DNA from 4 places in the Isoptericola sp. S6320L genome. Region 4 is predicted to be linked to each of the others. Evidence: predicted binding sites of a transcription regulator. Region 4 holds the regulator's gene; each other region holds the start of a gene.
The links. The regulator HrcA, encoded in region 4, represses chaperone genes, less so after heat shock. The targets are predictions, from matches to a motif close to TTNGCACTCGNNNNNNNCGAGTGCNAA.
Positions count from the first base shown of each region.

Region 1: MWU57_RS13860 (FmdB family zinc ribbon protein) is a predicted target of HrcA. The motif match lies at 1,843-1,869, and genes of this name have one in related genera.
Region 2: groL (chaperonin GroEL) is a predicted target of HrcA. The motif match lies at 1,337-1,363, and genes of this name have one in related genera.
Region 3: groES (co-chaperone GroES) is a predicted target of HrcA. The motif match lies at 3,148-3,174, and genes of this name have one in related genera.

Region 1 covers NZ_JALKAT010000028.1:26,625-30,684, reverse strand. The annotation lists gene MWU57_RS13880 (hypothetical protein) at 1-13, shown strand, start outside; gene MWU57_RS13875 (hypothetical protein) at 10-231, shown strand; gene mscL (large conductance mechanosensitive channel protein MscL) at 253-648, opposite strand; gene MWU57_RS13865 (SAF domain-containing protein) at 715-1,365, opposite strand; gene MWU57_RS13860 (FmdB family zinc ribbon protein) at 1,459-1,824, opposite strand; gene MWU57_RS13855 (penicillin acylase family protein) at 2,011-4,060, shown strand, end outside.
Region 2 covers NZ_JALKAT010000005.1:75,945-80,004, forward strand. The annotation lists gene groL (chaperonin GroEL) at 1-1,175, opposite strand, end outside; gene MWU57_RS04705 (cold-shock protein) at 1,526-1,729, opposite strand; gene MWU57_RS18330 (LytR C-terminal domain-containing protein) at 1,857-2,579, opposite strand; gene MWU57_RS04715 (DUF3263 domain-containing protein) at 2,647-2,958, opposite strand; gene MWU57_RS04720 (uracil-DNA glycosylase) at 3,088-3,738, shown strand; gene MWU57_RS04725 (SGNH/GDSL hydrolase family protein) at 3,761-4,060, shown strand, end outside.
Region 3 covers NZ_JALKAT010000024.1:18,477-22,536, reverse strand. The annotation lists gene MWU57_RS12805 (SDR family oxidoreductase) at 1-596, shown strand, start outside; gene MWU57_RS12800 (glutamate--cysteine ligase) at 630-1,778, opposite strand; gene MWU57_RS12795 (class I SAM-dependent methyltransferase) at 1,818-3,089, opposite strand; gene groES (co-chaperone GroES) at 3,285-3,581, shown strand; gene MWU57_RS12785 (WhiB family transcriptional regulator) at 3,664-3,954, opposite strand.
Region 4 covers NZ_JALKAT010000016.1:47,756-51,815, forward strand. The annotation lists gene dnaJ (molecular chaperone DnaJ) at 1-324, opposite strand, end outside; gene hrcA (heat-inducible transcriptional repressor HrcA) at 374-1,405, opposite strand; gene MWU57_RS18110 (AAA family ATPase) at 1,930-4,060, shown strand, end outside.

The DNA of each region.
Region 1 (4,060 bases), on a different contig from region 4:
AATGGGGCCGTGACGCCCTCCGACGAGACCCCGCACAGGGACACGACGGCCCCCGCGAGCCCGGGGACACCGGACCGGCCGGACGCGCCCCGAACGGGTCGGCGCGGTCCGCGGCGCGCCGTGCGCCGGGGCAGCGAGCGCGAGACCGTGTGGGGGGCCACCACCGACGACGAGGGTGGCCACGACTCGAACGACGAGCGCCTGCGCCGGGACGTGCCGCCGCACTGGTGACCCGTCCCGGCGCGGGCCAGGTCAGGGCCGGCGGGCCTGCACGGCGAGCAGGTCGCGGATCTCGGTGAGCAGAGCGAGGTCCGCCTCCGGCTCCTCGGCGACCTCGTCCTCGACCCGGCGGCGGCGTTCGGCGAGCTTGTTCATCGGCATGACGACGAGGAAGTAGAGCGCGACGGCGACCAGCAGGAAGTTCAGCACGGCCTGCAAGACGATGCCGATGCTGAACATCGCGCCGTTGACCTCGAACGACCACACCCCGGAGATGTCGGGCTGGCCGAACACCGCCGCGATGAGCGGGTTGAGCAGGCCGTCCATGAGGCCGGTGACGACGCCGGCGAACGCGGCCCCGATGGCGAGCCCGACGGCGAGGTCGACGACGTTGCCCCGCAGGATGAAGGTCTTGAATCCGGCCAGCATGCTTGGTGTGTCCTCCCGAGGTGGGGGAGCGCGTGTCGCTCCCGCCGGACCAGGGTACGAGCACGCTCACGGGACGAGCACGGCGGCGACGGCGCCCCACCCGGCCGCGGCCGACACGGCGGCCGCCTCGTCCGGATCCACCGCCACCAGCGTCACGGCGGCGTCCGCGGTGGCGGGTGCCGCCGAGCCGAGCAGGCCGCCCGCGCCCGGTGCGCCGTCGTCGGCGGGGAGCCGCGGCAGGACGAGCGCCCGCCGCGCGAGGCGGTCGGCGGCGTCGTCGGTGCCGAGCAGGTCGACCCGGTCGCCGGGGCGCAGCCACGCGGCTTCGGTCAGCCGCACACCGACGACGACCGTGCCCTCGGGCGCCCGGTCGGCCAGGCCGCCGCCCGGGACCAGGTCGGCGTGCACGGGGATGCCGGGGGCGAGGTCGACGGCGGGGGAGCGGCCGACGGCGTCGGCCGGGTCGGTCAGCAGGCCGTCGGGCGCGAGCTCGGCCGCCACCGTGGCCGTGCCGAGGTCGGCCGCGCGCAAGGGCTCGCCCGCCGGCACCTCCCGGGCGGTGACGACCACCTCGCGGGTGGGCGGCGCCTCGGGCCGCACCGCGTGGACGGTCGCGCCGGCCGCCAGGCCGCAGCACAGGGCGGCGACGACGAACCGGCCGCGCCAGACGACGGTACGCGCGAGACGAGCCAGGCGGGAGGTGGTGGAGGGCTCCATGCCGGGCACGCTAGGGCCGGCGAGCCGGCAGCAGCGGCGCCGTGGCGCCCGTCGGTGGACGACCTCGGCCGGGGGTGGCCTCGGCCGGCCGGGTCAGGCGGAGGCGGCCTTCGACGAGCTGCCGCTGGAGCCGGACCCCGACGCGCCGGACGAGCCCGACGAACCGGAACCCGACGTGCTCGAGCCCGACGAGCTCGAGGACGAACCCTTGTCGGAGCCGCCGGACTTCTTGGCGGACGAGCCCGAGTCGCCGGACGACGAGCCGCCGGAGCTCTTGGCGCCGCTGCGCGAGTCGGTCCGGTAGAAGCCGGAGCCCTTGAACGTCACGCCCACCGAGCCGTACTGCTTGCGCAGCCGTCCGGAGCACTCGGGGCAGACGGTCAGCGAGTCGTCGGTGAACGCCTGGTGGATGTCGAAGGCGTGGCCGCAGTCGGCGCACCGGTAGGCGTAGGTGGGCACGGGGTTCTCCTCGTCGGGCTGGCACTCAGATGATGCGAGTGCCAATCATACGCGGACGGTAGTCTCGCCTGCGTGTCAGCGAGCGACCTCCCCTCAGCGAACGAGCCCGACGAGACCCCCACGACGGAGGACACCGGCGAGGACGAGACCGCCCCGGCGCCCCGCTCGCGCCTGCGCCGGACGGCGGTGGGGGTCGCGGTCGTCGTGGCGCTCGCCCTCGTCGCGACCGTGACGTTCACCGTCGTCACGGTCCGCAAGCCGCTGCCGGAGACCTCCGGGACCCAGAACGTCCCCGGTCTCACCGGGGAGGTCACCGTCCACCGGGACGAGCAGGGCGTGCCGCAGGTGTACGCCTCGACCGCGGAGGACCTCTTCGCCGCCCAGGGCTACCTCCACGCCCAGGAACGGTTCTTCGAGATGGACTACCGCCGCCACGTCACGGCCGGGAGGCTCGCCGAGCTCGTCGGTGACGTCCCCACCGCGATCGACGCGGACAAGGTCATCCGCACCTTCGGCTGGCGCGAGGTGGCCGAGCAGGAGTGGAACCTCATCTCGCCGGAGTCGCGCAGCTACCTGCAGGCGTACGCGCAAGGGGTGAACGCCTACCTCGCCGACCGCAGCCCGGACCAGATCGCCCTCGAGTACACGGTGCTCGGCGCCACGGTCGACGTCGCGGCCCCGGCCCCCTGGGACCCGGTCGACTCGCTCGCGTGGCTCAAGGCGATGGCCTGGGACCTGCGCGGCAACTACGACGACGAGCTCGACCGGGCGCTCGCGTACGGCGCGCTGGAGGACGTCGAGCTCGTGGACGAGCTCTTCCCGAGCTTCGCCGAGGGCGGCAACACCCCGATCCTGGCCGAGAGCGACCTCGTCCGGGAGAGCGGGCGTCAGGGCTCGCGCACCGCGCCGACCGACATGGCCTGGGGCAGCGGGGCCCTCGACGGTGCCGTCGCCTCCGCCGCCACGGCGCTGGACGCGGTCCCCGTGCTCGTCGGCACCGGTGACGGCGCCGGGTCCAACTCGTGGGTCGTCTCCGGCGACCTCACGGAGTCGGGCGCGCCGATCCTCGCCAACGACCCGCACCTCGCGCTGGACGTGCCGAGCCTGTGGTCCCAGGTGGGCCTGCACTGCGAGCAGGTGTCGCAGGAGTGCCCGTTCGACGTGGCCGGCTTCTCGTTCGCGGGCTTCCCGGGAGTGATCATCGGCCACAACGCCGAGCTCGCCTGGGGGCTGACGAACATGGGCGCGGACGTGACCGACTTCTTCGTCGAGCGCGTGCGCGACGACACCTGGCTGCGCGACGCGGACGCCGAGGAGTGGGTGCCCATGGACGTCCGCACCGAGACGATCCGGGTCGCGGGCGCTGCGCCCGTCGAGCTGGAGGTGCGCTCGACCGACCACGGGCCGGTGGTGTCCTCGGTGCTCGACGTGGGCGCCGTCGTCGGCTCCCCGACGGAGGTGGGCACCGACTTCGGCGAGTACGCGGTGTCGCTGGCCTGGACCGCGCTCGAGCCGGGCCGGACGGCGGACGCCATCTTCGCGATGAGCACGGCGGCCGACGCCGACGACGTCCAGGCGGCGGCCGCGCTGTTCGACGTGCCCGCCCAGAACATCGTGTTCGCCACGACCGACGGGCACATCGGCTACCAGGCGCCGGGCCGCATCCCGGAACGGCGGCGGGTAGCCGGGCCGGTTCCGGCCGACGGCACCTGGCCGCGGCCCGGCTGGGACCCCCGCTACGAGTGGCAGGGCTGGGTCGACGCGGAGGAGATGCCGCGGGCGCTGGATCCCGAGGAGGGGTTCATCGTCGCGGCGAACCAGGCGGTGCTGCCCCGCGGCGTCGGGCCGGACCTCTCGCGCGACTGGGACCACGGGTTCCGCTCCGAGCGCATCCGGGGGCTGATCACGGAGCAGGTCGCCGCCGGGCGGCCCTTCACCGTCGCGGACATGAACGCCCTGCAGAACGACGACTGGTCGCCGTTCGCCGCCGCGCTCGTGCCCGTGCTGCTCGACGTCGAGGTCGAGGACCCGTACGACGCGGCTGGCCAGGAGCTGCTGGCCGGGTGGGACTACACCACGGGGACCGACTCGGCGGCCGCCGCCTACTTCAGCGCGGTGTGGCGCAACCTGCTCCGCACCACCTTCTGGGACGACGTGCCGGTGGGCATGCGGCCCACCGGCGGGTCCCGCTGGCTCGTCGTGGTCCGCGACATGCTCGAGCGCCCGGAGGACCCGT
Region 2 (4,060 bases), on a different contig from region 4:
TGCTTGCGCTCCTTGAGCTCCACCTCGGTGGCCGCGCCGGCCTTGATGACGGCGACGCCGCCGGCCAGCTTGGCGAGGCGCTCCTGCAGCTTCTCGCGGTCGTAGTCCGAGTCGGACTTCTCGATCTCGGAGCGGATCTGCTGCACGCGACCGGCGATGAGGTCGGCGTCGCCGGTGCCCTCGACGATCGTGGTCTCGTCCTTGGTGACGACGACCTTGCGGGCCTGGCCGAGCTCCTCGAGCGTGGCGTTCTCCAGCTTGAGGCCCACCGTCTCGGTGATGACCTGGCCGCCGGTGAGCACCGCGATGTCCTGCAGCATGGCCTTGCGGCGGTCGCCGAAGCCCGGAGCCTTGACGGCGACGGACTTGAAGGTGCCGCGGATCTTGTTCAGCACCAGGGTCGCCAGGGCCTCGCCCTCGACGTCCTCGGCGATGATCAGCAGCGAACGACCCGACTTCATGACCTGGTCGAGCAGCGGCAGCATGTCCTTGACGTTCGAGATCTTCGACTCGACGATCAGGACGTACGGGTCCTCGAGGACGGCCTCCTGGCGCTCCGGGTCCGTCTCGAAGTAGCGGGCGAGGAAGCCCTTGTCGAAGCGCATACCCTCGGTGAGCTCGAGCTCGAGGCCGAACGTGTTCGACTCCTCGACGGTGATGACGCCTTCCTTGCCCACCTTGTCGAGGGCCTCGGCGATGAGCTCGCCGATGGCGAGGTCGCCGGCGGAGATCGCGGCCGTGGCAGCGATCTGCTCCTTGGTCTCGACGTCGACCGCGGCGTTGAGCAGCTGCTCGGTCACGGCCTCGACGGCCTTCTCGATGCCGCGCTTGACGGCGATCGGGTTGGCGCCGGCGGCGACGACGCGCAGGCCCTCGCGCACGAGCGCCTGGGCGAGCACGGTCGCGGTGGTGGTGCCGTCACCCGCGACGTCGTCGGTCTTCTTGGCGACCTCCTTGACGAGCTCGGCGCCGATCTTCTCGAACGCGTCCTCGAGCTCGATCTCCTTGGCGATGGAGACACCGTCGTTGGTGATCGTGGGGGCGCCCCACTTCTTGTCCAGGACGACGTTGCGGCCCTTGGGGCCGAGCGTGACCTTGACGGTGTCGGCGAGCTGGTTGAGCCCGCGCTCCATGCTCCGACGAGCTTCCTCGTCGAACGCGATGATCTTGGCCATGGGGACTGATCCTCCGCTGTGGCTGGTGGATGGTCGGCCGGTGCCCGCGACGGACGACGCGCCCCCGCACCGTTCACATCACGGGCGTGGGCGTGCCTCACCTTTCGACCAAGGTTGTTCACCCCGGCTGTCACTCGACGGCCGAGAGTGCTAACCCATTATTGGCACTCTCCCCCCGAGAGTGCAAGACGTTCCGCCGCCAGCGCACCGTGGCGCTCCAGTGGCGCCCGGTCCGGCCAGGTCAGCGCCCGACGGCGGGACCCGGACACGACGAAGGCCGGCGCCCCCGACGCATCGATGCGCCGTCGGACGCCGGCCCTCGCCGACGCTGCACGTCTAGGTCAGCACGATCAGAGCGGGCGGACCTGCTCCGCCTGCGGGCCCTTCTGGCCCTGGCCGACCTCGAACTCCACCTGCTGCCCCTCGTCGAGGGTGCGGTACCCGTCTGCCTGGATCGAGCTGAAGTGGACGAACAGGTCCTGTCCGCCGTCGGCCGGCGTGACGAAGCCGTACCCCTTCTCGGCGTTGAACCACTTGACGGTGCCCTGGGCCATCTACTTCTCCTCATCGTTCTGGCACACGGGGCCGGCGCCCCGCAGTGGACAGGAGACTAGTGGCGGAGGTCACTCGAAGGGAAGCATCCGAATCCAGGGTGTCGCGATCCCCGCGGACCGCGCCGGTTCAGCCGACGGGCTCCTTGATGATCACCCAGACGGCGTCGGTCGGGCTGTTCGTGAGGTCGTCGGACAGCTGCACGTTCGCCGGGGCGGCGCCCACCGCCTCCGCGACCGCGGTCGCCGTGTCCGCTCGCCCGTCGGCGAACAGGACCGTGGTCTCGTCGTAGACGCCCGCGAGCGTAACCGGCGCCGCCGGTGCATCGAGAGCGCCGACGTCGGCGAATCCGGCACCCGTGACGAGATCGGCCGTCGCACCGGCCTGCCCCGCGGCCTCCGCCCCCGAGATGTCGTTCCAGACCACGACGCGCGCCGACAGGTCAGCCGCCGCCGGGTCGCCCGGCATCTCGGCGGCCTCGTCGCTCGGCTCCTCGGACGGCTCCTCGGACTCGTCGCCCTCGGCGCCCTCGCCCTCGTCACCCTCGTCGCCCGAGCCGTCGGTGGGCTCCTCGCCGGACCCTTCGCCCTCGGAGCCCTCGCCCTCGCCAGAACCCTCTGCGGAGGCGGACTGCTCGGACGCCACGGGCGGGTTGTCCGTGGGCGTGTCGCCGCCGTCGGACAGGAAGGAGATGATCCCGACGCCCAGGCCGGCGAAGACCACGGCGACGAGCAGGAACGGCCAGACCGAGCTCCACCCGCTCCGGGGCTCGCGGTGGACACCCACCGGCGCGCCCTCCGGACCGCGGACGTCGAACTCGTCGGGCGGGAACGGGTACTGGCTCTTGGTCACGCCGGACAGGGTAGCGGTTCCCCGCGCCGAGACCTACAGCCCTTGTTCAGTATCGCGCCACCGCAGGTCAGCCGGTCGTGCCGTCGAGTCGGCGAGCCGTGCGCGCCCGCTGCCGGGTGGCCCGCATCCGGCGGAGGCGCTTGACCAGCATCGGGTCGTGCTCGAGCGCCGCGGGCGTGTCGAGCAGCGCGTTGAGCACCTGGTAGTACCGGGTGGCCGACATGTCGAAGAGCTCGCGCACGGCCTGCTCCTTCGAGCCGGCGTACTTCCACCACTGCTTCTCGAAGGCGAGGATCTCGCGCTCCCGGTCGGTCAGCGCACCGGCTCCGGTGGCCGACGACGGCGCCTCCGTCGTGGTGTCGATGTCCTGGACCAGCATCTCGCTCATAGCGGCCAGTATGGGGCACCTCGGGCGCTGTCCCGGGCATCCTGGGCCGCGCGTCGCGAGTGCGCTAGCGTCGCGTGCGTGGACTCCCCGACGACGACGCGCCCCGCCCTGGACACCGTGATGGCACCGGACTGGGCGGCGGCGCTCGCCGACGTCGAGCCCCAGATCCACGCGATGGGCGACTTCCTGCGCGCCGAGGTGGCGGCCGGGCGCACGTACCTGCCGGCACCGGGCGACGTCTTCGCCGCGTTCCGCCGTCCGCTGGCCGACGTGCGCGTCCTGGTGGTCGGCCAGGACCCGTACCCGACGCCGGGTCACCCGATGGGCCTGTCCTTCTCCGTCCAGCCGGACGTCCGCCCGGTCCCCAAGTCCCTGGCGAACATCTACACGGAGCTGGCCGACGACGTCGGCGCTCCTCCGCCGTCGTCGGGCGACCTGAGCCCGTGGGCGGACCAGGGCGTGATGATGCTCAACCGGGTGCTCACGGTGCGGCCGGGGGAACCGGCGTCGCACCGCGGCAAGGGCTGGGAGCAGGTGACGGAGGCCGCGATCAAGACGCTCGTGGCCCGCGGCGGACCGCTCGTCGCGATCCTGTGGGGGCGTGACGCCGCCTCGCTGAAACCGTGGCTGGGCGAGACCCCCACGGTGGAGTCCGCGCACCCCAGCCCGCTGGCCGCCTACCGGGGGTTCTTCGGCTCCAAGCCGTTCTCGCGCGTCAACACGCTGCTGGAGGCCCAGGGGGCCGCACCCGTGGACTGGCGCTTGCCCTGAGCGACGGGTGCAAGATGGGGGCGTGACATCGCCCTCGACACCCACCCCGCGCTGGTCCCGCTACGTCGCGATCGGCGACTCGTTCTCCGAAGGCCTGTGGGACCCGTACCCGCACACCGACGGCACCCCCGTGGCGGCCGGCACCGCGTCCGACGGCGTGCAGCGCGGCTGGACCGACCGGCTCGCCGACCACCTCGCCGAGCGCCGCGGGGACGCGCCGTTCGAGTACGCGAACCTGGCGATCCGGGGGCGCAAGCTGCGCCAGATCATCGCCGCCCAGGTGCCCGAGGCCCTCGCCATGGAACCGGACCTGGTGTCGCTG
Region 3 (4,060 bases), on a different contig from region 4:
CCCAGGGGCGGGGCGTGATCGTCAACATCGCCTCGATCCTGGGCGAGGTCCCGCAGCCGTACACCGCGGCCTACTGCCTGTCGAAGGCCGCGGTCCGCTCGCTGTCGGTCTCCGTGCGCTCCGAGCTGGCGCTGGACGGGCTCACCGGCATCGAGGTCACCACCGTGCTGCCGCCTACGATCGACACGCCGCTGTTCGACCAGGTGGCCAACTTCAGCGGCCGTGCGGTCAGAGCGATGCCGCCGGTGTACTCCCCGGAGCGGGTGGCCCGGGCCGTCGTCGGTGCCGTCCGGTCGCCCCGGCGGGAGGTGGTCGTGAGCACCGCCGGGCGGCTGATGGCGTGGCAGCACCGGCTCTCGCCGCGAGCGGTCGAGGCGACGATGGCCGCGCAGACGGACCTGCTGCAGCTGTCCCGCCGGCAGGCCGCCGAGGCCACCTCCGGCAACCTCTTCGAGCCCGGTCCCGAGTCCGCCGGGGCGGTCCACGGTGGCTGGGGCGGGCGGCGACGGACGGCACAGCGCCGGCTGCTCACGGTCGGTGTCGTCGTCGGCGGGGCGGTCCTGGCGCGAGGCGCGCAACGACATCGGCGAGCGTGAGGTGCGCGCCCGGGACCGGCTGCGTGGCGGTCGTCAGCCCACGGGCAGGGGGCGTCCGGCCCGGAGCTCGGCCACCAGGGACCGCACGACGGCCTCGAGGCCAGGCTGCCCGCCGCCGTGCGCGGCGGCGACGGCGCGCTGGCGCTGGTAGGAGGCGCCGGCCCGCACGATCTCGTGGACCCCCTCCAGCTCGGCGGTGCACCCCAGACGCGCGGCGACCGGCGCCAGCTCGTCCAGCAGGCGCGGCAGCGCGTCGGTGATCAGCTCCTCGTTGCCGTCGGCGTCGAGGATGATGATGGCGTCCATGCCGTAGCGGGCGGCGCGCCACTTGTTCTCGTGGACGAACCAGCGCGGCATGGCGGGCAGCTCCCGTCCCTCGTCGAGCAGGGTGGAGAAGTGCTCGACGAGGCAGTGCACGAGCGCCCCGAGAGCAGCCAGCTCCAGCACGTTCGAGGTGCCGTCGCAGACCCGCACCTCCACCGTGCCGAAGTGGGGCGCCGGCCGCACGTCCCAGCGGACCTCGGTGAAGTCGTCGATGACGCCGGTCTTGAGCATGTCGTCCACGTACTGCTCGAGCTGGCCCCACTCGGCGAACTGGTACGGGAGCCCGGCCGTGGGCAGCTGCTGGAAGATCAGCGCGCGCATGGAGGCGTAGCCGGTGTCGTCGGCGCCCCAGTAGGGCGACGACGCCGACAACGCCTGCAGGTGGGCGACGTAGACCAGCAGGGACCGCACGATCGGCAGCACCTTGGCGCGGTCCTCGATCCCGACGTGCACGTGCACGCCGTAGACGACCTGCTGGCGTCCCCACACCTGGGTGCGGTCCACGACCGTGGCGTACCGCTGCTTGTCGGTGACCTGCTGTTGCGACCAGTGCGCGAACGGATGGGTGCCGGCGCCCATGATCTCCGCCCGCATCGGCTCGATGACGTCCCGGATCGCCGCGATGCCGGCCTCCAGGTCGCGGACCGCGGACCCGACCGTGTCGCACACGTCCGAGACGACCTCGAGGGTGTTGCGCAGGAACTCCGGCTTCACGTACCGGGCCCGCTCGTCCGCGGCGAGCGCGTCCATCACGGCGGGCGCCACCTGCCGGAGGTTGCCGGAGTCGGCGTCGACGAGCGCGAGCTCCCACTCGAGGCCGACGCTCGAGCGAGGGGACGGCGCGAAGTCCAGCGGCATGGGGCCATGGTTCCACGCCGCGGGGGTGGCCGCTGCCTCCTAGCGGCCGCTGGCGAGCGGCTCGACGACGAGCACGTGCTGGCGGCCGGCCACCCGGGTGAGGACGAGGGTGGCCGCCGCGTCGCCCTTGAGGGCGAGCTGGGCGCGGAGCTGCTCCGGGGTCACGGCCGTGCCGCGCTTCTTGACCGTGAGCCGCCCGACGCCGCGCTCGCGCAGATAGGCCTTCAGCTTCTTCAGGTTGAACGGCATGACGTCCAGCACCCGGTACCCGGTCGCGATCGCCGCGGTGCCCGACGGCGGCGCGGGGGCAGGCGCGTCGGTGGTGACGTAGGCGATGGTGCGGTCCACGAGCCGGCCCCCGAGCTCGTCGGCCGCGTGCGCCACCAGCCCCGCCCGCACGACGGCGCCGTCCGGCTCGTACAGGTAGGTGCCGACCTGCCCGACGTCGGGCACCAGGTCGATGTCCTGCGGTCCGGTACGCAGGGTGCGGGTGATCGTGCCGGAGCTCTCGGCGCCGTCGGGTGCACCGCCGTCGGCCGGTACCGCGACGGCGCGCAGGACGTGCGCGGAGCGGCCGGGGCCGTCGGGAGCGAGGGGACCGAACCAGAGCCCGGCCTCGACGACGTCGCCGTCGACGGAGACCCACTGGGTCTCGGCGTCCGCGGGCAGGCCGTGGTGCGGGATGCCGGGGCCGACCTTGATGCCGAGGGCCGGCACCTGATCGCGCAGCGCCCACACGGCGTCGAGCGGCGGCGCGTAGGCCGCCGGGTCGAAGATGCGCCGCCCGCCCCGGGTCCGGCGGGCCGGGTCGGCGTAGACGCCGTCGACGCCCTCCGCGACGAGGTCGATGCCGAGTCCGTCGGCGTGCCGGACCGACGCCTCGGGGAAGGCGCGCAGGTTGACCGTGGCCAGCGCGGCGGTGACCTCGTCGAGGTCGGTGGCCAGCACGTCGAGGCCGACGCCGGCGAAGGCGAGGGAGTCGGCGCCGATGCCGCAGGTGAGGTCGGCGACCTTGGTGACGCCCGCGGCGAGGTAGCGGCGGGCGTGCTGCGCGGCGACGACGAGGCGGGTGGCCTGCTCCAGGCCGTCGGGGGTGAGGAGCATCCCCTCGGCGAACGCTCCGAGCTTGCCACGGGCCTTGGCGCGCAACCGTGACTGGGTCAGGGCGGCGGCGGCGAGGTCAGGATCGACCCCCTCGGCACGGAGCCGCGTGGCCAGCACCATCGCCTGCTGGTCGTCGTACGGTGGCAGGGCGTTGAGCAGCGCCCAGCCCTCGGGGCTGAGCAGCTTGCTGAGGGAGGCCGCGTCCATGGCGACATCGTCTCAGGCGTGGCGGCAGGGGTGCGCCGATGACGCCCGCAGAGGAATCCTGGCACTCGACTTGTCAGAGTGCTAACGGCTGCCTAGATTTGGTCCCAGCGCTCACGCTGAGCCGGCACCCGCGACGACGGCCAGCGACAGGGTGCGTCCCAGTCCAGCTAGTCATCGCGAACAAGGAGGTCCGACGTGTCGGTCCCCATCAAGCCGCTCGAGGACCGGATCGTCGTCAAGGCCGTCGAGGCCGAGACCACGACCGCTTCCGGCCTGGTCATCCCGGACACCGCCAAGGAGAAGCCCCAGGAGGGCGAGGTCCTGGCGGTCGGCGACGGCCGTTTCGACGACCAGGGCAACCGTGTCCCGGTCGACGTCAAGGTCGGCGACAAGGTCATCTACAGCAAGTACGGCGGCACCGAGGTCAAGTACGCGGGCGAGGAGTACCTGGTGCTCTCCGCGCGCGACATCCTCGCCGTCGTCGTGAGCTGATCCCCAGCTCTCGACGCTGACGCACGAGGCCCCGCATCATCCGTGATGCGGGGCCTCGTCATGTCTCCGGGGGACTCCCGGCTCAGCCGACCTTGCGGTCGCGACCGGCGAGCGCGGCGCTGCGCTCGTCCTCGCTGAGCCCGCCCCAGACGCCGTACGGCTCGCGGACCCGCAGCGACTGCTCGCGGCACTGCATCATCACCGGGCACGAGTGGCAGATGGCCTTCGCGGCCTCGGCCCGTCGTCGTCGCGTGGACCCGCGCTCGCCCTCGGGGTGGAAGAACAGGGTGTCGTCCGCGTCGCGGCACGCGCCCTGGTACTGCCACTCCCACAGCTCCATGACCGGTCCGGGCAGTCTTGAGATCTCCGTCATGGCGAACAACCTACAAGTTGTGCAGAGGTTGTTCAAGGGGGTAGCGCAAGTTGGCCACCCTGAGGAGCGGCGACAGGGTTGACCAGGTCATGAACCGGTTTCGTCG
Region 4 (4,060 bases):
GCCCCGTCGGGCGCGCGGCACGGGCCCGGAGGCCTGGCCGCCGCCGAAGAACGTCTCGAAGATGTCCTGGAAGCCGAAGCCCTGGCCGAAGCCGCCGCCGGCGCCCCCGCCCGGTGCCGTCGGGTCGACGCCGTGGTCGTACTGCTCGCGCTTCTCGCGGTTCGACAGCACCTCGTAGGCGCGGGCGACGTCCTTGAACTTCTCCTCACCGGCAGCCCCGGCGACGTCCGGGTGCAGCTCGCGGGCGAGCTTGCGGTATGCCTTCTTGATCTGCTCGGGCGAGGCGTCGCGCTGGACGCCCAGGGTCTCGTAGTAGTCGGTCACAGTTCTCTCTTCGGTGACGTACGCAGTCTGGTCAGGGTTTCCGCGTGGCTCAGCTCGGCAGCACGCGGGAGAGGTAGCGGGCCACGGCATGCACCGAGGCGATGGTGCCGGGGTAGTCCATCCGGGTGGGCCCGATCGAGCCGAGGGTCGCGACGGGGTCGCCGCCGGACCCGTAGTCGGAGACGACGACCGAGGCCTCGGTGAGGCCGTCGAGCCGGTTCTCGTGACCGATCCGCACGCCCACGCCGTCGCTCGACATCTCGGTCAGCAGACCCAGCAGGATGACCTGTTCCTCGAGCGCCTCCAGCACCGGGCTGAGCCCCTGCTCGAAGGTGGACTCGGAACGGGCGAGGTTGGCCGTGCCCGCGAGCACGATCCGTTCCTCGTTCTCCTGGCCGAGGGTGTCGACCACCAGGTCCGCCACGGCGCCGGCGACACCCGCCAGGTCCGGGCCGACGGCCTCCACCACGGCGGCGAAGGCGACGGGCAGCTCCGCGAGCCGCTTGCCGGCGGCGGCGGCGTTGAAGCGGGCACGCAGCTCGGCCAGGGTGACCTCGTCGAGAGCGCTGACACCGTCGGCGGTGCCGGGCAGCTCGCAGAAGCGCTGCTCGACCCGCCCCGTGTCGGTGATGACGACGACGAGCAGGCGGTCGCGGGCCACCGGGACGATCTCGAGGTGGCGCAGCCCGGACCGGCGCAGCGACGGGTACTGCACCACGGCCACCTGGCCGGTGAGCTGGGCGATCAGCCGGCCCGCCCGGACCAGGACGTCGTCCAGGTCGACGGCCTCGGACAGGAACGTCTCGATGGCCCGCTTCTGCGGGATCGTCAGGGGCCGCACCTCGGCGAGACGGTCGACGAAGAGCCGGTAGCCGGCGTCGGTGGGCACCCGCCCGGCCGACGTGTGCGGCTGGGCGATGTATCCCTCCTCCTCGAGCGCCGCCATGTCGTTGCGGATCGTGGCGGGCGAGACACCGAGGCGGTGCCGCTCGGTCAGGACGCGCGAGCCCACGGGCTCCCGGGTGGTGACGTAGTCCTCCACGATGGCGCGCAGCACCTCGAGACGACGTTCCTCGCTCACTCCTGCGCCTCCCTCCACCGAGCACATCTGGCTGTCGTTCGCGCGGCCGTACCTTTAGCACTCTCGATCGCTGAGTGCCATCCTACGCGTCTCCACGGACACCGACACGGACCGGCCCCCGTGCCGGCGTGAGGTACCTCAGGGGCAGCGACGGCCCGGCCGGTCGCGAGAGACGAGGCGGCTGCCCGATGCCGACGCCTGCCTCAGACGCCCAGGCTCGTCGTACGGAGGGCCGAGCGGCGGCCCGCCTTGACCACGGAGGCGACTATGCACCCCCTCGAGCACCACACGCTCCACCGTCTGCAGGAGTCGGAGCAGGTCCGGCGCGCCGAGCGGGTGCGGCAGGCCAGGGAGCGCGATGCAGCCGGTCCCCGTGTCCCGGCGACGGCAGGCCCGTCGTGGCTCCGGCTCCCCCGCCTCGCCGTGCGGGGGCGCCGGCCGGCATGAGCGCGACCCTGCGACCGGACCTGCGCCCGGACCTGCGCCCGGACCTGCGCGGCAGGATCACCTGGCACGATGGCAGGGTGCCACTCGATGCCTCCCCGCTGGTCGGGCGCGCCGGCCAGCTCACGACCCTCCGCGACACCCTGGCGGCGGCCGTGCACGGCCACGGCGACACCGTGCTGCTGTCCGGCGAGGCCGGGATCGGCAAGACCCGGCTCGTCACCGAGCTCCTCGCCGCGGTCGACGACGACGTCCTCGTCGTCCGCGGCCAGTGCGCGGACTCGGGGTCCGGCCCCGTGCCGTACGCCGGGGTGGAGGGGGTGCTGCGCGACGTCGTCGCAGCCCTCGGCACCGCCGACGCCCTCGCGGCCGCGGGGCCCGCCGCGGACGCGCTCGGCGCCGTCGTGCCCGGGCTCGTCGACGTCCGGCCCGACGTCGGCGCCGGCCGCGCCCCCGATGTCCTGGCCGACCTCCTCGCCACGCTCGCCACCGAGCGGCCGCTGCTGGTGGTGATCGAGGACCTGCACTGGTCCGACGACGTCGCCCGCGCCGTCCTGGCGCGCCTCGCCCGCGCCGCACGCACCACCGCCCTGTGCGTCGTGGCCACCTACCGCAGCGACGACGTCGGCCGGCGCCACCCGTTGCGCGCGACGCTCGCCGAGCTCGACCGCGCCCGGCTCGTCACCCGCGTCGAGGTGCCGCGCCTCGGCGAGGCCGAGGTCGCCGAGCTCGCCCGCGCCGTGCTCGACGACGGCGACGCCGACATCCTGGACGGCACGGACCTGGCCGACCTCGTCGAACGCTCCGAGGGGGTGCCGTTCTACGTCGAGGAGCTCGCGTCGTGCCTGGACGAGGACATGCCGACCTCGCTGCGCGACGTGCTGCTCCTGCGCTACTCCCAGCTCTCGGCCGACGCCCAGACGTTCTGCCGCCTCGTGGCCGCCGGGGGCGCCCGCGCCACCCACGACGTGCTCGAGGCCGTGCTGGGCGGAGACGCGCTCGCCGCCGCCGAGCCGGCCGCCCGCGAGGCCGTCGACGCCCTCGTGCTCGTCGTCGAGCCGGACGGCTACCGGTTCCGGCACGCCCTGATGCAGGAGGCGGTCGACGCCGAGCTGCTGCCCACGGAGAGCCGCCGCCTGCACACGGCGTACGCCGAGGCGCTCTCGACCGGCCCGGCCACGGTGGCCCGGCTGGCCGAGGTCGCCGACCACTGGTGGCGGGCGCGCGTGCTCGACCGGGCGCTGGCCACGGCGGTCGCGGCCCAGGCGGCGGCCGGCGACGACGCGGCGGTGTCCACGGCCGTGGCGCTCGGCGAGCGCGCCCTCGAGCTGTGGGAGACCGTCGACGACGCCGCCTCGGTGGCGGGGACCACGCACCACGAGCTGCTCCTGCGCGTCGCCGACGCGCAGAAGGACGCGACGCGGCTGGACCGAGCGCGGACGTTGGCCCGCCAGGCCCACGCCGAGTGGCCGGCCGACGACCCCGCCGGCCGCGCGTGGTCGCTGGCGGTCGCCGCGACGTACGCGCTGCGCACGGGCGACGTGGCCGGCGAGGAGATGCTGCGCGACGCGTTGGCCATCGCGCCGACGGACGACCCGGCGGCGCTGGCGGCGATGCTCCGCCTCCAGGCCCGGGCGGCGATGCTCGCCGGTCGGACCGACGAGGCGGTGCGCGCGGCCACGGCCGGCATCGAGGCCGCGACGGCGGCCGGGGACACCTCGACGCTCTCCGCGCTCGTCAACGCCCGCGCCCTGGCTCGGATCAACGCCGGCGACCTCGACGCCGTCGGCGACCTCCAGGAGAGCCGGCGGCTGGCCGGCGACGACTGGCCCTCGCTCGCCCGGTACTTCACCAACGCCTCGGACACGCGGATCAAGCTCGGGCACTTCGACGAGGCACGCCGCATCGCCCAGGAGGGCGCCGACCGGGCCCGGGCGCGCGGGGCCGGCCGGGTGAGCTTCGCCATGCTCGAGGGCAACGTCACCGAGGCGCTGATCTCCCTGGGCCGCTGGGACGAGGCGGCGGCCTGGTACGAACGCGCCACGACGCTCGTCGAGCCCAGCACGTACGCGGTCTACCTCGCGGAACGGTGGACCTGGCTCACGCTGTGGCGTGGCGACGTCGACCGCGCCGTGACGATGGCCCGGCGGCACCGCGCGGTGTGGCTGCGGCACGAACGCCTGGAGTTGCAGGTGCGGTCGCGCGTGCGCA